DNA from 2 places in the Rhodoferax sp. GW822-FHT04A08 genome. Region 2 is predicted to be linked to the other one. Evidence: riboswitches for the same ligand, from Rfam matches in the RefSeq annotation. Region 2 holds a riboswitch; the other holds the start of a gene.
The links. Region 2 has a riboswitch for thiamine pyrophosphate ahead of AC1RMF_RS21065 (purine-cytosine permease family protein). Riboswitches for the same ligand answer to the same signal wherever they lie in the genome.
Positions count from the first base shown of each region.

Region 1: linked by a shared signal. The riboswitch ahead of thiC (phosphomethylpyrimidine synthase ThiC) and the one ahead of AC1RMF_RS21065 (purine-cytosine permease family protein) in region 2 are both predicted to bind thiamine pyrophosphate.

Region 1 covers NZ_JBXAMW010000004.1:25,372-32,856, forward strand. Annotated here, with positions in the region: gene AC1RMF_RS09775 (thiazole synthase) at 1-668, opposite strand, end outside; gene thiS (sulfur carrier protein ThiS) at 670-879, opposite strand; gene thiO (glycine oxidase ThiO) at 876-1,946, opposite strand; gene thiC (phosphomethylpyrimidine synthase ThiC) at 1,958-3,877, opposite strand; TPP riboswitch at 3,953-4,062, opposite strand; gene AC1RMF_RS09795 (putative bifunctional diguanylate cyclase/phosphodiesterase) at 4,084-6,252, opposite strand; gene AC1RMF_RS09800 (HDOD domain-containing protein) at 6,314-7,485, opposite strand, start outside.
Region 2 covers NZ_JBXAMW010000014.1:8,458-15,942, reverse strand. Annotated here, with positions in the region: gene thiE (thiamine phosphate synthase) at 1-91, shown strand, start outside; gene thiD (bifunctional hydroxymethylpyrimidine kinase/phosphomethylpyrimidine kinase) at 81-920, shown strand; gene AC1RMF_RS21065 (purine-cytosine permease family protein) at 926-2,209, opposite strand; TPP riboswitch at 2,262-2,364, opposite strand; gene acpA (acid phosphatase) at 2,534-4,210, opposite strand; gene AC1RMF_RS21055 (cytochrome-c peroxidase) at 4,327-5,649, shown strand; gene AC1RMF_RS21050 (sensor domain-containing diguanylate cyclase) at 5,650-7,128, opposite strand; gene AC1RMF_RS21045 (hypothetical protein) at 7,226-7,485, opposite strand, start outside.

The sequences.
Region 1 (7,485 bases), on a different contig from region 2:
GTGTTGAGCAGCACGGCATCAAAGCCGAACTCCATCACGGTAGCCGCGTGTGACGGGCGGCCCAGCCCCGCATCGACCACCAGCACCGCGTCGGGCAGGCGCCGGCGCAAGGTCTCCAGCGCATACGGGTTCATGGGGCCGCGGCCGCTGCCTATGGGGGCGGCCCAGGGCATCACCGCGGCGCAACCGGCACCATGCAGGCGCTGCGCCATGACCAGGTCATCGGTGGTGTAGGCGAACACGGAAAAGCCGTCACGCACCAGCTGCGTGGCCGCATCCAGCGTGGCCAGCAGATCGGGCTGCAGGGTGTAATCGTCGCCAATCACTTCGAGCTTGATCCAGGGCGTGCCGAAGATCTCGCGCGCCATGTGGGCCAATGTGATGGCCTCGTTGGCACTGTGGCAGCCCGCGGTGTTGGGCAGCACCTGGCAACCCATAGCCTGCACACGCTGCCAGAAGTGGTTGCCACCGCCGGTCTCGGGTTGCAGGCGACGCAAGCCCACGGTCAGTACCTGGGTGCCGCTGGAGCGCACCGCATCGGATAGCACCTGCAGTGAGGGGTAATGCGCCGTGCCCAGCAGCAGGCGGCTGGACAGGGTGGTGCGAGCCACTTGCCACGTGTCTTCTGTCGCGGCGACGCTGTGCTTGTCCTGGGGGATATCCTGCATATCAGCCTCCGGTAATCGGTGCCACCACGTCCACGCGGTCGCCACTTTGCAGCGGCTGCTGCGGCCACAGCCCGCGTGGCACAAAGGTGTTGTTGATGGCGCAGGCAAAGGCCGCGTCCATGGCAAAGCCGCGCTCCAGCAGCAGCGCCTGCAAGGTAGGCGCCTGCGTTTGCAGCACCGCTCCGTTGATGAAAATTTCGCGTTCGTTCATGGTTGTTGCTCCGTAATTTTCTGCACCATCGACTCCACCAGCGCAGGTGCGCACAGGTAGCCGTGGCGGTACAAGCCGTTGATGTGCCAGACACCATTGCGCTGCAAGCAGGCGGGCTGGTCGTTGTCCAATGCCGGGCGCAGCGCGGCCGACAGACGTTCCACCCGCGCCTCACCAAAGGCCGGGTGCAGGCTGTACAAGGCACTGCCCAGCTCCAGCATGGAGCGCAGGGTGACGGGGCCGGTGTCTTCGGACTCCAGCTCGGTGGCGCCGACCACGAACGCATGGTCCGGGCGCGGCGCCACATAAAGCTGGTAGCGCGGGTGCATGAGCCGCACGGGTCGCTGCAACTGCACGCCTTTGCATTCCACGCGCAGCACCTCGCCACGCACACCGCGCAACTTCGGCAGCGCCGACTTGCTGCCCACGCCGCGTGCATCCACGCAGATGTCCACGGTCACCTCCAGACCGTTGCTCGCCACCATGCGCTGCGCCTCCAGACTATCAACCGGCATGCCTTCGTGCCAGACGGCGCCCAGTCGGTCCAGCACACCGGCCAGCGCCGCCATCCACTGCTCGTTGGAGAGTTGCCCCTCACCCAGCAGATGCAGGCCGTTGGCAAAGCGCCCGGCCAGAGCGGGCTCCAGTTGGGCGATGGCTGGGGCGTCCAGCTTTTGCACCTGCGTGGCAAACGCGGGCGGCAGCTTGTGCTGCAGCAGCCGGGTGAAGTGCTGCAGGGAACTCTGATCGGGTGCGTGGGCCACCACCAGCGTGCCCTGCTTGCGGTAGTACACCGGTGGCGCATCCGGGTGATCCGCGTGCAACGCATCCACCCACTGCGGCCATAGCTGCATGGAGCGCTGCCCCATGGCGAACACCACGGCGTCGGAGACGGCCAGCTCGGCCAGCGGCGAGAGCATGGCTGCAGCCGCCATCGATGCCGTGTCCAGCGCGTCACGCCTGCGGCTGTCCAGCAGCGTGACGCGATGGCCGGCACGCAGCAGCCGCCAGGCCAGCATGCGGCCAGCCAGACCGGCGCCCGCAATGCCTATGTGCAAAGGCTTCATGCGCGCGCCCCTCAGAGATAGATTTCGCTGCCGGCCTGGCGGAACTCCTGGGCCTTTTCGTCCAAGGCCGAGCTGACTTGCTGGATGGGGATCACGCCCGCTGCGCCCTGCAAGGTGGTGCTGGCGGGGTTCAGCCGCGCGAAGTCACGCACTTCCTGCGAGATCTTCATGGAGCAGAACTTGGGACCGCACATGGAGCAGAAATGCGCCACCTTGGCGTTCTCTTTGGGCAACGTTTCGTCGTGGTAGGCCATGGCCGTGTCCGGGTCGATCGCCAGGCGGAACTGGTCTTCCCAGCGGAACTCGAAGCGCGCCTTGGAGACGGCGTTGTCCCACATCTGCGCGCCGGGGAATCCCTTGGCTAGGTCAGCCGCGTGGGCGGCAATCTTGTAGGCGATCAGGCCCTGCTTGACGTCATCGCGGTTGGGCAGGCCCAGGTGCTCCTTGGGCGTGACGTAGCACAGCATGGCCGTGCCGTACCAGCCAATGTTGGCAGCACCCATGGCTGAGGAGATGTGGTCGTAGCCCGGCGACACGTCCGTGATCAGCGGGCCCAGGGTGTAGAAGGGCGCCTCGAAGCAGGCCTCCAGTTGCTTGTCCACGTTTTCCTTGACCAGTTGCAGCGGCACGTGACCCGGCCCTTCAATCATCACCTGCACGTCGTGCTTCCAGGCAATCTGCGTGAGTTCGCCCAGGGTGTGCAGTTCGGCGAACTGTGCTTCGTCATTGGCGTCGGCGATCGAGCCCGGACGCAGGCCGTCGCCAAGCGAGAAACACACGTCGTAGGCCTTCATGATGTCGCAGATGTCTTCGAAGTGCTCGTACAGAAAGCTCTCGCGGTGGTGCGACAGGCACCACTTGGCCATGATGGAGCCGCCGCGCGAGACGATGCCGGTGAGGCGGTTGGCGGTGAGCGGCACATAGGCTAGGCGCACGCCGGCATGGATGGTGAAATAGTCCACGCCCTGCTCGGCCTGCTCGATGAGCGTATCGCGGAACAGTTCCCAGCTCAGGTCTTCAGCGCGGCCATGTACCTTTTCCAAGGCCTGGTAGATCGGCACGGTGCCGATGGGCACGGGTGAGTTGCGCAGAATCCATTCACGCGTCTCGTGGATGTTGTCGCCAGTGGAGAGGTCCATCACCGTGTCGGCGCCCCAGCGGATGGACCAGACCAGCTTGTCCACTTCTTCCTCAATGGACGAGGTGACCGCCGAATTGCCGATGTTGGCATTCACCTTCACCAGAAAGTTGCGGCCGATGATCATCGGTTCGCTCTCGGGGTGGTTGATGTTGGAGGGGATCACGGCGCGGCCGCGAGCTACTTCGTCGCGCACGAACTCAGGCGTGACCTGCTGCGCCATCAACGCACCAAAGGCCTGGCCCGGTTTGGGCAGACGCTCGGTGGCCAAGCGCTCCTGGAGTTGTGCGCGCACCAGGTTTTCGCGGATGGCGATGTATTCCATCTCCGGCGTGATGATGCCCTTCTTCGCATAGTGCATCTGGGACACGTTGGCGCCCGCCTTGGCGCGGCGCGGTACCGGGGTGTGGGCCATGCGCAAGGCCTGTAGACGCGGATCCTGCAGGCGCTGGCGTCCGTAGGCACTGCTGATACCCGGCAGCGCTTCGGTGTCGCCACGCTCGGCGATCCAGGAGGCACGCAAGGGTGCCAGACCGCGGGTGATATCCACGGGCACCGAAGGATCGGTGTAAATGCCGGAAGAGTCATACAGCCGCAGGGCCGGATTGGGCTCGCGCCGCGGCTCACCGCTGCCAGTGTGCACCAGCGTGTCGCTGAGCGTGACTTCGCGAAACGGCACGCGGATGTCCGGGCGCGAACCCTGGATATGGATGCGGGAAGAGCCCGGGAAAGGCGTGCGGGTGATGCGGCTGGCAAGGCCCGCGGTATCTACGGTGTTCGATGTTTGGGTCAAGGCGGTCTCCGGTTGTAAAGAATGGAGCCTGCCTGGGCGGCCGGGTTGTGCCCTGGGAATTGCCAGGTGGGACCGGTGCCAATATGCGTTGTTCCCTACGCGGGAATGACCCCGATCAGGTTCAGCGGGTTCCACCAAAGTGGTCTCAGCCTCGACTTTCGTCTACGGCGCCCCGACAAGCCCGGCCAGTGTATGCGAAATTGGATTCAGTTGAGTGTGTGCAGCTCTGCGCCACCCGACGCTTGCGCCGAAAGCAGCTCCACCAACTTGCCCTGCGCCATGGGCTGATGGTAGAGAAAGCCCTGCATGATCCTGCAGCCCGCGTCGGCGAGGTACTTGGCCTGCACGGCCGTTTCCACCCCTTCCGATACCAGGTTCAGGCCCAGGCCCTGCGCGATGGCCACAATGGCCAGCACCACCGGGAACTGGGCACCCGAGTCCTGGATTTCCATGACAAAGGAGCGATCGATCTTGATGGTATGGATAGGGAAGCGGTGCAGATACGACAGCGATGAATAGCCCGTCCCGAAGTCGTCGATCGCCACGCTCACGCCCAGTTGGCAGAGCTTGTCGAGCTGATCGATGGCATTTTGCGGATTGCGGATGCAGATGTTCTCGGTCACCTCGACCTCGATCTGCCCGGGCGGGATTTGGTGGCGCACCAGCGCGTTCTTGAGCTTCTCGAAGAAGTCACCCCGGTCCAGGTACTGCGGAGAGATGTTGAGCGACAGGCGCATGGAGTCGCCCCCAAGTGCCGTCCACTCCAGGAAGTCACGGCAAATGGCCTCCAGCATCCAGTCACTGATAGGCAGGATCAGGCCGCTCTCTTCGGCAAACGGCAGGAATTCGCCGGCTCCCATGAAGCCGCGCGCGGGATGGTTCCAGCGCATCAACGCCTCGGCGCCGATGATCTTCTGGGTGCTGATGTCCACTTGCGGCTGGTAGAACATTTCCAGCTCGCCGCGCTCCAGGGCCATGTGCAGGTCATGCTCTAGCACGATCTTCTGGTACGAGGTTTCGAGCAGGCTGGCATGGAAGAACGCGTAGCCGTTCTTGCCCTGCGACTTCATGTGGTACATGGCGATGTCGGCATTGCGCACCAGTTCCTCCTGCTGCGAACCGTCGTAGGGGTACAGGGCAACACCAATGCTGGCCGACACGTGCACGGGCTGACCAGCCACCTGAAACGGCTGGCGCAGACAGTCCACAAACTTGCCCGCGATCAGCGCGGCGTCCTGGCGGTCGCTCAGCTCTGGCAGCACGGCGGTGAATTCGTCACCTCCCAGGCGCGAGAGCGTGTCGCAGCGGCGCAGACAGGCCTTGAGCCGCGTGGCCACCTGCTGCAGCAGGGCATCGCCTGCGCCATGGCCCAGCGTGTCGTTCACCACCTTGAAGCGGTCCAGATCAATGAACATCACCGCCAGATTGGTCTCGTTGCGCTTGGCCTGCAGCAATGCCAGGCCAAGGCGGTCTTTGAACAGCGCGCGATTGGGCAGCTCGGTCAGGATGTCGTGATAGGCCTGATAGGCAATCTGTTCGTCGGCGCGCTTGCGCTCGGTGACGTCACGCGCCACGCAGTAGGTGCCGCCTTCGGTCTTGTGGCGCGCATCCAGCTTCACCGAGTCACTGTCCGTGCCCGGCTGAATCATCACCATGACGATGCTGAAGGTGCGTGGCTCGTTTTCCGCGCGCAAAGGCTTGAGCCGCAGTTCCACGCTGCGCGATTGCGAAAACGCGGTGCGCCCTTCGTTGAACACATAGTTGGCGCGCTCCATATCGCCCTCATACACCACGGTGGAGTAATGCTGACCAATCAGCTCTTCGCGCCGGTAGCCCAACAGTTGTTGTACGCGGTCATTGATGAAGGTGAAGCAGCCGTCCGGACCCAGGGTGTAAATGATGTCTGGCGAGCTATCCACCAGATAGCGGTACATGCGCTCCGAGCGCTTGAGCTGCTGCGCGATGCGCTGGTTTTCCGACTCCAGGCGCCGCTGCTGCAGGGCATTGCCCACGGTCTTGTAGAGCTCTTCCCTCGGATACGGCTTGCGCAGATAGCCGTAGGCGCCCTGGCGTATGGCTCCGATGGCCGCTTCAATTTCGGTGGCACCGCTGGTCACCACGACCTGGGCGTCCAGATTGCGCACGCTGATGAAGTCCATGACATCATGCCCGCTCACTTCCGGCATGTGCAGGTCCAGCACCACCAGATCAAACGGCGTCCTGCTCAAGTGCTCTATGGCCTCCCGTCCGCCGCCCGCAGTTGTGATGTGGTAGCCCCTGCCGTTGAGCAGCTCCAGCAGACTGGCCAGCACGCGGGGTTCATCATCCACCAGCAATACGCGTGGCTGGTATTCGCCTACCGGAGAGTTGAGCAATTGGGAGGACTGTAGAAACGCGGCATCGACCGATGCGCCCTTTCCAGCCGAAGCGTGGGTATCAAACACGATCTTGCAGGAAAGGCATGCCGGCGCCGCTGCGAGCGGAGGCCGTCACGGGCACGGGCAATTCCATCTCGAACGCGGTGCCCATGGCACTGCTCTGGCATTCGATTCTGCCGCCCAGCTTCTTGACCAGACCATGCACAATACTCAGACCAATGCCGCGATTCGTGCCAGCCTTGGTGCTCTGCACGGGAGAAAACAGCCGGCTACGCAGTTGGGGCGGAATGCCGGGACCGTTGTCCTTCACGCACAGCGTGTAGTAGGGGCGGCCATCCCGCTGCACCGGGCCACCGAGCGCGATCTCGATACGACCGCCCTTGGGCATGGCCTCGACAGCATTCTTGATCAGGTTGACCAGGATCTGCTTGATCGTGTCGGCCGGGCCTTCGATCTCGCAGTCGCGCTCCGACAATTGCGAGAGGATTTCCACCGACGGGGGCAGGAACTTGCTCTCGCGAAACAGGCGCACCACATTGCCCACGACGTGATTGAGATTGACCTTGCCGGGCGCGACCACGGGGGCCGCACCGACAAACTCATTCATGATGTTGCCGACACGGTCGATTTCTTCATTCAATACGCTGAGCTCGCCTTCCACGGGTTCATGCCGTGTGAGTTTGTCATCCAGCACACCGAGGTAGTTCTTGATGATGGACAGCGGATTGTTGACTTCGTGCAGCACGCGCCTTGCGCTTTCCCGATGCTCTTCCTTGATGGCAGTGATACGGCGGTCGATCTCGCTGCGATCGCTGTTGACCACATTGAGCGCCGTAGCGGCCTGCACACCAAAGGCCTGCAGAAAGCGCTCGCGCCGCTTCAGATCGGGCATGAGGCGAGCGGGAACACCACCCACCAGCACGCCCAGGCAACGCGCGCCACTGGTCAGGGGAATGCATACCAGGCCATCCGCATCAAAGGTGCGCAGGAGCTGCTCTTCGTTCAGATTGAGCAAACCATCCTTGCGGCTCAGGAAAGCCACCCGGTTCTGCAAGGCGCACTGCGCGATGCCGCCACCAGCCGACAGCATCACGGAAAACTCGGACAACCGCTGCAAATGGTCCGCCACGGACACGCCGACCAGTGACTGGGCGTTGCCGCTCATCAGCAGAATGATGGTGTTGTCCAGGTCGTACAGGATTTGGGCGTTCTGGCGGATGACCTTGAGGA
Region 2 (7,485 bases):
CGACAGCCTGGCCGTGGTCAGTGCCATCTGCTCGGCCGATGACCCGCGCAGCGCCAGCCAACACTTGAGAGACCTGATCGATGCCCATTGATTTGCCATTCACCTACCCCCGTGTACTGTCCATTGCCGGCTCCGACAGCGGCGGTGGCGCCGGCATTCAGGCCGACCTGAAGACCTTCAGCGCGCTGGGCTGCTTTGGCATGACGGCCATCACCGCCCTCACCGCGCAAAACACCCAGGGCGTGCGCGCCATCCATGGCGTGCCGGCGCAGATGCTGACCGATCAGATCGATGCGGTGGTGGAGGACATTGGCGTGGATGCCGTCAAGATCGGCATGCTGCATTCCCCCGAGATCGTGCGCACCGTGGCCCAGGCCATTGACCGTCACGCGCTGCAGAAAGTGGTGTTCGATCCGGTGATGGTCGCCACCAGCGGCGCCGTGCTCATCGACAATGAGGCCATAGACGTCCTGGTGCGTGAGCTGTTTGCGCGCACGGCTGTGATCACGCCCAACCTCGACGAAGCGGAGCTGCTGGTGAAGCGCAAGCTTCAGAATGAAGCCGACATGGAAGCCGCAGCCAACGCCCTGCTAGCCATGGGCGCCAACGCGGTGCTGGTCAAGGGCGGGCACTTGCAGGGGGAGGCAGTGAGTGACCTGCTGGCGCTGGCGACCGGCGAGAAGGTCTGGATGCGCGACAGCCGCATCCACACGCCCAACACGCATGGCACCGGATGCACTCTGTCTTCGGCCATCGCCGCCCATCTGGCGCTGGGCCAACCCCTGGCAGAGGCGGTGCAATCTGCCCGCAACTACATACGGGGTGCCCTGCTGCACGGTGCGCAGGTGCGCACCGGCAAAGGCAGCGGACCACTCAACCACGGCTACGCACCCCAGGCCATGGTGCGCTTGCCGCGCTGAAACGCTCAGGGTTTGCGGGTCACGACCGCCAGCACGCCGGTCAGCAGCAGGGTGGGCAAGGTGGCACCCCACTGCGGCGCCAAATTCGTCAACACCTGGAACACGACAATGCCTGCGATCCAGATGCCGGCGGCGACAAAATCCACCTTCACGCCCGAGCTACCCCGGGTTTCTGCAAAGCCCAGGCGCCCCAGGATCACGCCATACAGTGGCACGAACACGGAGCTGAGCATCAGCAGGAAAGGCTCCAGGTCGTGCATGGGCAGCACCAGTGCCAGCACGGTGCACAGCACCGCCAGCAGCATGCCCCAGGTGCGGATGGACCACTTGGGTAATAGGCTGTGGGTGGAAACCGCGCCGGAATACACATCGCCATAGGCGTTGTCGATTTCGTCGACCAGGATCAGGCTCAGCGCAATCAGGCCGCCTTGCGCCAGCAGCAAGGTGCCCACCAGATCGGCGTCGGGGGCCGACACACTGGCCACCATCACACCCAGCGCGTAGCACCAGACATTGGCCACCGCGTAGCCGACCCAGGTACCCGAGAAGGCACCGCGTCCGCTCTTGCCAAAGCGTGCATAGTCCGCCACCAGCGGCAACCACGACACCGGCATGGCAATGACCAGATCCATGGCAGCAAGCAGACCCATGCTGCCGTCACCCGCGCGGTCCATGAAGGCAGCGAATCCGTGTGACTGCACCTTGCCACCAAACTGCCAGCTCAGCCACAGCAGCGACAGCAGCACCAGCGGCAGGCCATAGCGGCCGATGATCTTGCGCACCAGCTGGGTCATGGACCCGGCCAGCAGCAGCGTCAGCACCGCGCCCCACAACAGCGTGGTCGCCGCGTTGCCCACCCAGCCTTCGAGCGGCAGGCCCAGGGATTGTTTGAGAATGGCCAAGGTGCCATCGCGCATGATGACCAGCTCGAACGTGGTCCAGCCGATCAGTTGCGCGATATTGAGAAACACCGGCAGCCGGGCAAACCAGTGACCGTAGGTCTTGTGCATCAGGCCCGCGCTGGTGAGGCCGCTGTCCGCGCCCAGCTTGGCAGTCCAGGCCAGCAGGCCCGCACCCACTGCGGTACCCAGCAAGATGGCAATAGCCGCATCACGCGTGCCTACAGCGGGCACCAGATAGGCGCCCATTTGCATCACCAGCAGGCCCACCCCCAGGCTGAACCAGAGCGAAGCATGCTCATGCCAGCTGAAGACGCGCTCACTGGCGGGCAGGCTGCCCAATGCGTAATTGGTAGATCCGGACGAAGTGCCGGTAGTTGTCGTTGCCATCCTGTTGCTCCATGCAAAAGTGTTGGCAGGTAAGCGGGAGACTACGGCTCGGTGCCGTCTGAAACTGCTTCCCTGCGCGAGGATTACCTCAATCAGGTTCAAAGGGACTTTCTCAGTCAGTCCGATTGCGCGGACCAACACCCCTAGCGAATGTGCTCCAGCGAGCACGGGCATATTGTATGTTCTGTGCTCAGGTGCTCAGAAACGGGTCCCCGAATGGCCCAAAGAGAAAGCGCCTGCCCGGCGTTCCGGTCAGGCGCTTACCGTGTTTGCAACACGTGCGTCTTGCAAACGCCCGCCACAGCGGACGGGCGGATGGAACAATTAATTCAGAATCAGCGCGTTGGTCATGTCACCCATGGGCGATGCACCATTGGCCTTCAATGCGGCGTCACGCGCGGCAAGGCCGGGCAAGGTGTCCAGACCAAAGGTTCTTGTAATGAGGCGCAAGACCGAGCCCGTGTCGTATTGGGTATGGTCCACGGTACCGGATTTGGCCCAGGGCGAAATCACCAATGCGGGAATGCGCGTGCCAGGGCCAATCTTGTCACCCTTGGGTGGTGCCACATGGTCCCACTGACCACCGAACTCGTCGTAGGTCACCACGATTGCCATGTTGTTCCACTGCGGGCTGGCCTGCAACTTGGCGATCAGGTCTGCAATCCGGGCATCGCCATCGGAGATGTTGGCGTAGCCGGGATGTTGGTTGTAGAGCCCCTCCGGTTTGTAGAAAGTCACGGCGGGCAATGTACCTGCGGCGGCATCGGCGACCAGATCGGTGTAGTCCTTCAGATGTGCCGTGCGGTTGGCGGTATTGGCCACCGGATCAAACTTGGCGTAGTAATTGAACGGTTGGTGATGCGGCTGAAAGTCCAGGTTGGCGGTCGTTGCAACGCCAAAGGTGTTGCCGTTGTAGATCACATTGCGGGTGGCCGTCGGTGCCTGCATGCCGTCTGTCACCGCGTTGTTCCAGGAGCCCGAATACCACTTCCAGCTCACCTTCTTGGCATCCAGCAAATCACCGATGGTGGTGGCGGTTTGCGGGGGCAATGTGGTGGCCTTGGTGGTGTCGGCATACAAAGCATTGTTGCCAGTCACGTTGGCGGGCGGATTGCCGCTGGGCTGGTAAGGCGCCTGCATGGTGTTGACGGCGTAGAACTTGCCATCACCAAAATAGTTGGCGGGTGTGATGTTGCCGCTCAGCAGGAAAGCGGCTGGACCTGTCATTGCCGAGGCCGGGCTGGTGCCTTTGACGGTCAGTTTGGGAAGGTAATTGCCCGACGCATCGGTATCGAGTTTCGCAATGGTAGGCGCTGCGGTCGCCGTATCTGCGTTGGGATATTCCGGCGCACAAGCACACACCAGGTACTGGTGGTTCAGAAAAGAGCCACCATACGCCGCCTGGAAGAAGTTGTCTGCCAGCACGTACTGCTTGGCCAACTTGAACATGGGCGACGCACTGTAGTCAAAGCCTCCCATAGTGAGACCACCACCATCGGCCCACGCAGCAAACATGTCGTTCTTGCCACCGTTGATTTGCATCTGGTTTTCAAAGAAGCGGTGGAAAAGGTCACGTGTCACTGTGCTGGTGGTCAACTTGGAGCCAGAAGCCGCGAAAAAAGCCGTTTCCACTGAGAAAGGTGCATTCGGCAAATTAGCACTTTGCGCCTGCGTCACAACCGGCGTAACACCACCAGCCGTAACACCGCCCCAGGTTTGCGGCAGCGTGGCCAGCACTGTAGTGCCATCACGGTCCTTTTGAGGAATATAGGCGGAAGTCGGGTTGCCATTGGCATCCAGCACAGCATTGAGTCCGTTGGCCCCTGGGAACTTGCCGTACAGGCTGTCGAAAGAACGGTTCTCTGCGTATATCACCACAACGTTCTTGATTCTGGATTGCAAAACCTTGGTCGGATCAGTGTCTCCGCTGCCGCAGGCGGTAAGTGCCAGAGCGGCTACTGCTGTGAGTGGGAACCATGCTTTCATCGGCGAATTCTTCATGAGCGCTACCAAAATTTGTTTGTCGAAAGGCCCAATGTATCGACGCATTAAGACAACTTCATGAAGGTGGAAGGTCTTGTCACCCAACCGTCATACGGCAAAAGTAAGCTGAATGCATGCAAGTTCACGTTCTTTGCCGCTTTCTGAGGTGCTCAGCGGCGCGCGTCGTCACGCCCACTCTTCCCATTGCCTTGTTGTGCTCCGTTTGGCTGACCGCTTGCAATCCGGCAACGCCTGCCCTATCTGCACCGGCACATGCGGCCTCAGCCCCAGCACCACAACGCTCTTTCTATGAGACGGCATTCGAGCGCCGCCCCAGTGCAAAAGAACTCGCAGAGTTGGGCAAGGCCCTGTTCTTTGACACGGCTCTGTCGGCGTCCGGCAAGATGTCGTGCGCGTCCTGCCATAGTCCGCAACATGCCTACGGCCCACCCAATGCACTACCTGTGCAACTGGGTGGCCCGGCCCTGCGCACGCCCGGACTGCGCGCGGTGCCATCGCTGACCTATCGCCAGCAAACACCACCGTTCAACGAGCACTTCAGTGATAACGATGGCAACGACAGTGAGGACCAAGGCCCTACCGGCGGAAGCACCTGGGATGGCCGTGTCAGCAGTGTTCATGAGCAAGCCCAGCTCCCCCTGCTGTCGCCGCTGGAAATGGCCAATGCAGACTCGGCCAGTGTGGTTCGGCAGTTGCAGCAATCTGCCAGCGCGCAGCGCATGCGCGAAACTTTCGGCCCCCACGTACTGGACACGCCCGACAAGGCCTGGAACGGCTTGTTGTGGGCGCTGGAGGTGTTTCAACAGAATCCTGAAGACTTCTATCCCTACAACAGCAAGTACGATGCCTTTTTGCGGGGCCAAACCCAACTCAGCCAACAGGAGCTACGCGGTATGCGTGCCTTCAACGATCCGGAGAAAGGAAACTGCGCATCCTGCCATGTGAGCGCTGTCAAACGCGGCGCATTCCCGGACTTCACTGACTTCGGCCTCATTGCCCTGGGCGTGCCGCGCAACAACAGGATTGCCGCCAACGCAAACAAAGACTGGTATGACATGGGGTTGTGCGGCCCCATACGCACGGATCTGACGGATCACAAGGATTACTGCGGCAGGTTCAAGACACCGTCGTTGCGCAATGTGGCAATACGCAAGAGCTTCTTCCACAACGGCGTATTCCACACATTGGAGGAGGCCGTGGCCTTTTACGTTGAACGTGACACCCGCCCCGAGAAATACTACCCACGCAACAGCAAAGGCGAAGTGCAGCGTTTCGACGACCTACCCAACGACCTGCAAATCGCCATCAACACCGACGCCCCATTTGGTGGCAAGCGTGGTGACAAGCCTGCGCTCAATGCCGCCGAGATCCGCGACGTGGTCGCGTTCCTGCGCACGCTCACCGACGGATATAAGCCGCCAGCGAACTCACACTGACTAGCGCCTGCGCTCCATCTTGGTGTCTTCGTAAAAGCGCGTCTTGGCAGCGAACATGGCCTTGTCCGCCTCATGGCTGAGTGCATCTACGTGGGTTGCGGATTGTGCCGTGGCGATGCCGATGGCCAGGCTGAGTTTGCGCCCGGTGTAGTACTGGTTGTTGATTTCCAGCAAGGACTCCACGCGCTCCTTGAAGGCCTGGGCCACGCGTTCGTCACAGCCTGGCAGCAGTGCAATGAACTCGTCGCCTCCCACCCGTGCCACGCAATAGTTGGTGCCGGCCGAAGCGCTGCTGAGCACCTCGCCCACGCGGCGCAGCATACCGTCGCCTGCCGCATGGCCTTCCACATCGTTAACGGACTTCAGCCCGTTGAGATCCATCGCCAGAATGCTCAGCGGCCACGGGCCGCGGCGCGAAATACGGTTGAGCTCCTCCGTGTAGAAGGCGCGGTTGTGCAGCTTGGTCAGCGAGTCGTGCTTGCCCAGGAATTCCAGATAGGCTTCGGCCTTCTTGCGTGCGGTGATGTCCACCAGAGACACCAGCACCAGGTCCCACGTGTCTTCGTGCCCGCTCAGGACGGAAAACTGCATGTGGATGTTAATCAGCGAGCCGGCCAGCGAGTAGTTCACCACTTCGCGCATCTGGTTGGTACTGCCGTTCCACAGGTCGGCCAGCTGCTCGGTGAATGACACATGCATTTCGTCGCGAAACACCACATCCAGCCGGGTCAGCAACTCTTCCTTGGTTCTGGCAGCAAACATCTGCAGCGTTTGCCGGTTCACGTCCAACACCTTGATCTTTTCCGCACAGCGCACGACGAAGTCCGGGTGCACGCTCACGAACGTGCGGAAATCCTCTATGCCCTGTGCGCGCGCCTCGTCCAGCAGTTGCTTCACACCGCTGAAGTCTTCCACCCAGAGCGACACCGGCGAATAGTCAAACAGATTGCGGGCATAGCGCTCACTGGCAATCAGATCGGCGCGCGCCTTCACTTTGTCGGTCACATCTTCCAGCGACACCATGACGCGGTCCCAGGTGGACTCGTGCCCCTGAAGAACGCTGACGTTGATCTGCACATCCATGCGGCGGCCATCCAGCGCGTAGTTCACGGTCTGGTTGGAAAAGCTCAAGTTGCCGGACCACAGATGCACCAGCTCGGAGAGCATCTGGTCCAAGGTGTCATCCCGGAATACCTCGTGCAACCGGCTGACCAGATCTTGCTGGTCGCGTGCGGCAAACAGGCGCAATGTCTGCTGGTTGACCTTCAGCACCTTCAGGCTGCTGGAGCACTGGGTGATCAATGCAGGGAACTGCCGCAGATGCGATGCGATGTCCGTCACACCCTGTGCGCGCCAGGCATCAAACAGGGTCTTGAGTGCACTGTAATCCTCAAGCCACAGCGATATGGGTGCCGAATGAAACATCTGCTCGAAATCGGCAGAGATGGATGGCTCAGTGCGGGTGGTTGGCAAGCTCATTTTTTTGACACATCGAATGGATGCGCCATTGTGACACTTGCAATGGAGCCCCCAGACATTCTCCTGACGGCCTCAGAGCTCGGGTCGGGCAACCTACTTAGTAATAGATGACCGCGCCAATCTCTACATGGTTGCCGTTGATTGTGCCCAAGGTCTGGGTAAAGGTCTCGTTCACACCGCGCAAACTTAAGCCGAACTGGGGAACGGACTTGCCCCGGGCCCCCGACTCGTTTTGAAAGAGATATTGCACCTCCAGAACCGCACCTTGGCTGCTGACAAAAGTGCCGTTGACAGGTGAATTAGCGGCCACGCCGGTACCGCGCAGCTCCGCAGACGACTGGCGTGCACCAATGCCAA